DNA from 2 places in the Alteromonas sp. I10 genome. Region 2 is predicted to be linked to the other one. Evidence: predicted binding sites of a transcription regulator. Region 2 holds the regulator's gene; the other holds the start of a gene.
The links. Region 2 encodes sigma-54, which starts transcription at its own class of promoters, with help from an activator protein. Its sites were predicted from a motif close to GTTGGCACGNNNNTNGNNT; they were not measured.
Positions count from the first base shown of each region.

Region 1: BZA03_RS02760 (formate/nitrite transporter family protein) is a predicted target of sigma-54. The motif match lies at 2,563-2,581, and genes of this name have one in related genera.

Region 1 covers NZ_QJJN01000001.1:628,907-633,124, forward strand. Annotated here, with positions in the region: gene BZA03_RS02755 (protein phosphatase 2C domain-containing protein) at 1-1,328, opposite strand, end outside; gene BZA03_RS02760 (formate/nitrite transporter family protein) at 1,455-2,303, opposite strand; gene BZA03_RS02765 (DUF3488 and transglutaminase-like domain-containing protein) at 2,718-4,218, opposite strand, start outside.
Region 2 covers NZ_QJJN01000003.1:244,213-248,430, reverse strand. Annotated here, with positions in the region: gene BZA03_RS07960 (HPr family phosphocarrier protein) at 1-150, opposite strand, end outside; gene rapZ (RNase adapter RapZ) at 150-995, opposite strand; gene ptsN (PTS IIA-like nitrogen regulatory protein PtsN) at 1,080-1,523, opposite strand; gene hpf (ribosome hibernation promoting factor) at 1,537-1,824, opposite strand; gene BZA03_RS07940 (RNA polymerase factor sigma-54) at 1,855-3,336, opposite strand; gene lptB (LPS export ABC transporter ATP-binding protein) at 3,410-4,135, opposite strand; gene lptA (lipopolysaccharide transport periplasmic protein LptA) at 4,138-4,218, opposite strand, start outside.

The DNA of each region.
Region 1 (4,218 bases), on a different contig from region 2:
TGCTCGATTATATTCCTAACTTGCTCTAATGGCGGAGTAGGATTATCAACAGCCCATTGAGCTAGCGTTTGACCTTGAACATATTCACTTACGCTGTAAAAAGCAGAAGGAGGGTACGGTAAACCCAAATCAGTAAACGTTGGGCTTTTAATAACGTGTGCCGAATTAATCCGTCTCGAAAACCAGCTCTCTATTAGGAACCCATTTACCATTTCTGGTGATAGGGTAAAGTCGGTAGCCGGTGTTTTTACAACCACAGGGCTGTTTCTGTGCGTAGCTTCACAAGACGAATTGGTGGCAATAAAAACATGGCTTCGGGCCGACGTATAAAGCTGTCGTTCTAGCTTCAGTCCATCAACATCATCACCCGTCTTAAAGTTTGCGGCAGCAGGCTCTTCGCATACATGTTCATCAGACTGCTGATTTGAGTAATGAATCGCAGCATCAGAAACCTCAGAATTGTTTATAAGTTGGTCGCCCAACGGCCTGTTAAGTTCAGATGAATGAGGTGAAGTTGAAACGCCTGTATACAGTGGGTGTCTGTGATCGTCTAGGCCATCATGGCTAGCTACAAGAACCTTTACGAGAAGTAAGGTGAGGTTGTCATCGCTTCCTCTAGTAAATGCCTCATGTACTACCAACGCAGCTTGGTTTTCAGAAAGCGTATCGGCCTCACTGATTTTCATAAGAATGGTAGGTAGCGAAACAAACTCATAAACCCCGTCGCTACTTATCGAAAACGTGCTCGATGAGTTGAGGGTGAGTGTTGTGTGGTCGATGTCTATATGTGCTTGAACGCCTAATGCTTTAGTAAGATAACTCTGCGAAGGCTCACTTTCCGATACTTGACGATGAGGTTTTGTGAGTAAGACAGGCGACTGTGCGTTCTTAGAAATAGCCTGAATTTGACAATCCCCCACATGAAATACATCCATGTGATTGCCTGTTACCACCGCCACTGTTAACGTGCACACATAACCTTTTTCTGGTGTATAGCAGAAGGGACTTCTTTGCGTACGTGTGTAAAGCAGCGCGTTTATCTCTTTAATAATGGTTTCAGCGCGCGTCTTAACCGACCATTGTTCCGGCGCCATATTAAACAGTTTAATAAATTGACTGGTAGCAAAGTCGCTAGCAACTTGGCTAACCGTACTGCTACTTACACCGTCGGCGATAACAAAAACGCTGCTTTGATCTGGGTTATCAGAAACATGAAAAGCGTATGCATCTTGGTTTATCGCTTTAACGCCGGCTGTAGAAAATGCACTTACACTGAGCGTGTTAGCTGGTGGGTTAATTGGGGCGTTTAACGCGGCTCGCTCATTCATGTTTAATTGCTTCTTACCTGCATATTTAATTATGAGCCCAATTAGTTATTTCCAAGGAAACGGATAACGCCATCATGACGTGTCTTGTAGGGACAAGGCATGATGGCTTTAAGATAAGCGCTTTAATTAAATAGGCAGTGTTTGCGATGCAGCGGCTTTATCAACAGGGATAGTACGTTTGGGTAGCGTCTTAACGTGGGTGGTGTACAGGGTTAGTCCAGTAAAGGCGAGGCCACCAACAAGATTTCCAAGTGCAGTTGGGATCTCGTTCCAAATGAAGTAGTCCATAACCGAGAAGTCGCCGCCCATAATAAGGCCAAATGGGAAAAGGAACATGTTTACTACTGAGTGCTCAAAACCCATAAAGAAGAACAGCATGATTGGCATCCACATGGCTAGTACTTTTCCGCTAACGTGAGTTGAAATCATTGCACCCACTACGCCTAGCGACACCATCCAGTTACACAACATGCCGCGAATAAAAATGGTGAACCAGCCTGCAACGCCGTGTTCTGCGTAGCCCAATGTACGAGCTTCGCCAATGCTGGCTACCTTAGTCGCGATGGCACCGCCATCCACGTTATATCCCATGGTAAAAATAAACGACATCATAAAGGCCACGGTTAATGCGCCGCCAAAGTTACCTAAAAATACTAATCCCCAATTTCGTAGAATTTGTTTTGGCGTGACGCCAGGTCGCTGTGCAAGCCAAGCGAGTGGGGTAAGTACAAACACGCCGGTTAATAGGTCAAACCCCATAAGGTAGAGCATACAAAAGCCCACTGGGAATAACACTGCGCCAAGAAGAAACACGCCGGTTTGAACGGCAATGGTAACGGCAAAAACAGCGGCAAGGGCCAATATTGCACCTGCCATATAGGCGCGGATTAGAGTATCTCGTGTAGACATATAAATTTTGGCTTCGCCTGCATCTACCATCTTGGTTGCAAACTCAGCGGGGAGAAGATAAGCCATGGTTTCACCTCACGTTGTCGTTATTAATAAGTTGTCATCTGTGTGTTGGCGTTTACTGTTTCAATGCGTTCCAGAAGATCAAAAAAAGGCGTCCGCAGCGCTCTCGTAAGAAAGAACTGGGGACGCCTTTGTCCGAAACTCATGCATTGTGGTAGCTAACAAATAAACCGTCGGTTATGTGTACGCCTTTGTACTCTAAAGCCCGTTGGCAACTAATACTTGTATAAGCGCCTTCGTACTTTTGTTATCCATTTGTACAAAGCTAAAAAAGTGCCAATAACCAAAATGTATGTAAATGCGTTATTTATTGCTTTTAAAAACAATGCTTTGTATAAATTCATGGCTGTGTTGATAGACGCTTGCGCCAAGGCACTATTAATTAGTCTGCACTAAAAAGGGGGGGAGTGTGAGTGTTTAAGGTGCAACCGGTTTAACAATTTCCGACTTTAATGCCTGTTTTAACATTTTTAACTGACGCTTCATGGCTGGATAAACTTTTGTCTCTTGTGTTCGGTGTGCGTATTTTTCATGCTCAAATAGTTCACACAGAAGTGTTAGTGCCTTGGTAGCATCTTCGTTTATCAAAGGGTTAACTTCACTCATAAAGGCGGACAAGGTTTTATTCCCTCTCTCTTTTCCTGTTTTAGCTTCAACGCATTTTATTGCGTTTAGTAAAACTCTGTGTGAGGGCGATAGTGTGTTGCGATGCGTTTTGGGTAAAAAATAAAGTGCTAAAATAAGCCCAATTAGGCCAATGGCGGAAAGAAATACAACTCGCATTTTTTGCGGCGTTAGCGAGCCTAGTAATTCTTCAAGCATGTTGGTTTGCGCAGTATTGTCAAAGCCCAGTACCCATTTACTCCACGAGTAATCGAGCTGTTGAAACCAGCTTTGTAATGTTGCAAAAATAGCAGCGTTGCTAAGGTCGCCCAAAATACTGGCTTTACGAGACTCCCCAAGCTCTTCCAGCGCACGTTCAAGCCCGAAGGTTAAGCGTGACGGTGCCACCATACTCGTTGGGTCGTGTCGAATCCACACACCATCAATAAAAGCTTCCACCCACGCATGTGCATCGTACTGCCTTATTTGAAGCACATTGTCATTAAGTGCGCTTCCGCCCTGGTAGCCTGTCACCATTCTTGCCGGTACCCCTGCGGCGCGAAGCACATACACCATGGCGCCTGCGTAATGGGCACAAAAACCTGAGCGTTCTTCAAATAAAAAACGGTCGATGGGGTCGGTAGGCATGGCGTTCGGCGATAGGGTGTAGCGGAAGCCCCCTTGATTAAATTCACGCATTATTGCGCTAACTATTTGCTGTGCGCTTGAGTATTGTTTGGCAAGTCTCTGTCCCCATGCTCTGGCTTGAGGGTTGCCATTCATGGAAACCTGAAGGTTTAGTTGCGATTCAAAATTTCCTATTCCGCTAGTGATTTGAGCAGTTGGATAGTAGCGCAGATAAAACGCTTTTTTACTGGATATTGGGCTATTCGCCCTTAACGTAAAATCAAAAAGACTTCTTACGAAAATACTGTTCTCGCGGTTGTTGGGTGTCGAAGGCGCTAGCGCAAACAGCCACGTTTGCTGTGTGGGTTCCACGATCAATTCATAACTTATCACTTGAGGCGTATTTTCCTCGGCCAGAGCTGACAAGGGTGTTGGCTTGCCCATGTAAGCTAACTGCTGCTCTGCCTGTTTGCGTTTGTTGCTAATAGACCAGGTTTTCCCGTCAAAATGTTCTAAGGTCATAGCGCGCCAATACCTGGACGGTGCAACAGGGACTGCTTCTGCGTTTTCAAATGTGGCGCTGAAAGCCAATTCAGATGAACTTGCAAGTGACGCAATATCACCAGGCGTCACCGTGTCAGAAAGCCCGGTTTCAGTCGACTTTGACGTGGGCATCTGCCAAAGCGGA
Region 2 (4,218 bases):
TCCCAATACACTGCTTGCGTCTGCTTCCTTATCGCCTTTTTTTAAGATGATTTTAGCGTCGAATTGATTCGCCAGTTTAACCAGTTGGGTCGCCGCTCTTGCATGCAACCCTAACTTATTGACGATAGTTAGCGTTTTTTGAATAGTCATTACTGATTCAGCTCTCTATGGCGAATTTGTACATCAGGGTGTATTTCACTGAAGGTTTTCGACAGGGTCTGTGCGATATAAACCGAACGGTGTTGGCCACCAGTACAGCCAATTGCTACGGTTACGTAACTTCTGTTATTGCGCTCTAAATGAGGCAGCCATGTCGTTATTAAATTCTGAATTTGCCAAATGAACTTGGTCACTACAGGCTGCGACCCCAAAAATACTTCTACTGGTGCGTCTAATCCGGTCAGGTGTTTAAGGTCGGGCTCCCAGTGGGGGTTAGGTAAAAAGCGGGCATCAAAAACGTAATCCGCATCTTTAGGAATACCGTGCTTAAAGCCAAACGACTCAAACACAAGCACAAGGCGTGAGCTTTTCTTACCTAGGATACGCTCTCGAATTAACTCAGCCAGTTGGTGAATGGTAAGCTTATCTGTGTCTAAATATAAATCTGCGCGTTCAGCAATAGGAGCAAGTAGGGCAGACTCGGCTTTAATGGCTTCTGAAAGCGATTTATTAAGCTTGGCGAGAGGGTGAAGACGACGTGTTTCGCTAAAACGCTTAACCAGTACATCATCGCTCGCGTCAATGTAAACAATGGTCATCGACCACGAAGAAGGCAGGTAGTCTAGAATTTCTACCAAATCGTCAGGATTTTTAGGTAAGTTTCTCACATCGATACTTACCGCAACCTGATCGTACTCGTCAACAACTGTATGGGTTAAGGTGGGAAGTAAGTTTACCGGGATATTATCAACACAGTAATAACCTAAATCTTCCAATGCGCGAAGTGCGACAGACTTACCAGACCCCGAACGACCACTGATTATTATCAGCTTCACCTACTTTCTCCCTAATACTCTGGTTTTATCACATACGCGTTGTTGAATTAGGCGCCTACTAAACGGTTAATAGGCGCTTAATGTTTAACTTAATGCAGATAGAATATCGTCGCTTGTCGTTGCGCGACGTATTGCTTTAATCGTTTCTTTGTCGCTTAGTTTACCAGCCACGGTGGCCAGCGTTTGAAGGTGTCCTTCGGTCTGTTCCTCGGGAACGAGTAGCGCAAAAAAGATGTCTACGGGTTTCTCGTCAAGGGCGTCAAAGTCGATTGCTGGAGTGCTGGTTACAACAATGGCAATCACTTTCTCAAGGCCCGGTAGGCGTCCGTGGGGCAGGGCGATACCATTGCCAATGCCTGTACTACCCATACGCTCTCGAGCCATCAAACTGTTGAGTACCGTTGCCTGATCAATGTTCTCGTTTTGCTTGGCAGCGATATCAGCGATGATCTCAAGAATTCGCTTTTTACTATTACACTGAACCGCACACTCGGTGCGGTCCAGACTTACGATGGCTTGTATATCCATGCTTAATTAACTACTAATGTTTTTTCAGTTTTTCCTTATGCTTGATTACCTGCCGGTCGAGTTTATCAACCATGCTGTCAATCGCCGCATACATGTCGGTATTTTCTGAGGATGCGAATACTTCAGCGCCACTTAAATGAACGGTCGCTTCGGCTTTTTGATTTAATTTTTCAACGTTCAGGATGACATGCACATTAGAAATGTGATCAAAGTGACGTTCAAGTTTGCTGAACTTCGTATCGACATAATTACGCAAAGAGTCGGTGATTTCGACATGATGACCAGTAAGGTTGATTTGCATATTTCGTCTTCCTTATATTATTAAGCCCGATTAAATAAGGCTTTTGCGTTGGTTCGACGGCGGGATCGACAACGATTCCCGGTACTTTGCTATTGTTCGCCGGGCAACTTTAATGCCTTGTTCGGCCAACAATGAAGCAATCTTGCTATCACTTAGCGGCTTGCTAGGCTTTTCAGCGGCCACTAATTTCTTGATCAATGCACGAATCGCTGTAGATGAACATTCACCACCAGACTCTGTTGCAACGTGGCTTGAGAAGAAATACTTCAATTCGAAGATTCCACGTGGCGTATGCATGTACTTTTGCGTTGTCACTCGCGAAATAGTGGATTCGTGCATATCTACCATTTCTGCGACATCATTTAGCACCATTGGTTTCATCATTTCCGGGCCGTGCTCAAAAAAGCCCATTTGCTGCTGCACAATGCAGTTTGCAACCTTCATTAAGGTTTCGTTACGAGATTCAAGGCTCTTTATGAACCACTTAGCCTCTTGCATGTGTGAGCGGATGAATTGTGAATCGCTACTATTCTTGGCACGGCGACTCATTGCAGCGTATTGTTGATTTACGCTTAACTTAGGCAGACTGTCGGGGTTCAGCTCAACCACCCAACGGCCATTTTTCTTGGTTACTGAGACATCAGGAATAACGTACTCAGGCTCTTTAGTAACTAAAGCACTACCTGGGCGAGGATTCAAGGTTTGCAGTAAACGCATTGCCTCGCGTAGCTGATCTTCTTTCAATCGGCTTTTACGCATAAGCGTACGATAGTCTTTGCTGCTCAGTAAGTCAGAGTACTCTTCAATCAGTTGCTTTGCTTCAGCAAGCCACGGTGTGTCTTCTGAAAACTGGCGCAATTGCACCATCAAACATTCTTGTGGAGAGCGAGAGCCAGAACCAATAGGGTCGAACATCTGAATGCGCTTAAGCACACATTCTATTTCGTCCATTTCAATCGGCTCTTCCATATCATCATCGTTAACCGCTTCTAAAATATCGTCAAGGGTAACGGTTAAATAACCTGACTCGTCAATAGAGTCGATGATTGCTGTAGCGATTGCGCGATCGGTATCCGAGAAATGGGTAAGGCGCATTTGCCAAAGAAGGTGCTCTTGAATATCTTCAGTAGTCTCACCTTGGAAGATTTGCTCGTCGTCATTGGATGGACCTGGAGCTGGAGAAGATGAAGCAGAATAGTATTCGTCCCATGTGCTGTCGATTGGCAGCTCATCGGGAAGATCGTTTTTCTCAAGTGCATCGCCGGCTTCTAATGTGTCACTAGATGCAGAAGCAGTGGCCTCAGAGCCGCTGTCATCGTTGTCGATATTGTTCTTTTCTAGTTGCGGCTCGTCGTTACCTTCTTCAACTTCTAATAGCGGATTAGAATCGAGCGCTTCTTGGATCTCTTGTTGAAGATCAAGTGTAGAAAGCTGCAGCAGTTTAATGGCCTGCTGAAGCTGTGGTGTCATGGTAAGTTGTTGGCTAAATTTTAGCTGTAAAGATGGTTTCATCTACGTCTTATTTAAATGCTCTAAATTGAATATACCAGAGCGAAACTGAAAAATGACAATTCGGTTACATTAACTATAGCCTGAATTGTTCGCCTAGGTATACATCCCTTACTTTTTGATTACTTAAAACCTGTTCCGCCGTTCCTTGCGCAATAAGCTCGCCATGACTCACAATGTACGCCTTTTCACAAACATCCAATGTCTCTCGTACGTTATGGTCCGTGATAAGGATTCCAATCCCCCTATCGCGAAGATGTTGTATTATCTTCTTTATATCATTAACTGATATTGGATCAACACCAGCAAATGGTTCGTCTAACAAAATAAATTGCGGTTTTGCTGCCAGAGCGCGGGCAATCTCAACGCGACGGCGTTCGCCCCCTGACAAACTCATCCCCGTACTATTACGTATATGGTTAATATTAAATTCATCAAGTAGCGCATCTGCTTCTTCTTCTTGCTGTTGTGAATTTAAATCTTTACGGGTTTGCAAAATGGCCATGATATTTTCATGCACGGTGAGCTTTCTGAAAATAGAGGCTTCCTGCGGTAGGTAGCCAATTCCGCGGCGTGCACGCTCGTGCATGGGCTGATGAGTTAGCTCATTGTCGTCGATTTCAATCTTACCTTTATCCAGATTCACTAAACCAACAATCATGTAGAATGTGGTGGTCTTACCAGCGCCATTTGGGCCAAGAAGACCAACAATTTGACCCGTTGAGACAGACAGGCTTACATCTCGTACAACCTGTCTTGACTTGTAAGCCTTAGCAAGATTTTTAGCGCTCAAAGTTGCCATTGCTATTCATTGCCCTCGTTGTCTTTTTTGTCTTTCTTAGACGAAGTTTTGCGAATGGTCTCAGGTGTGAATACTGTGGTCAC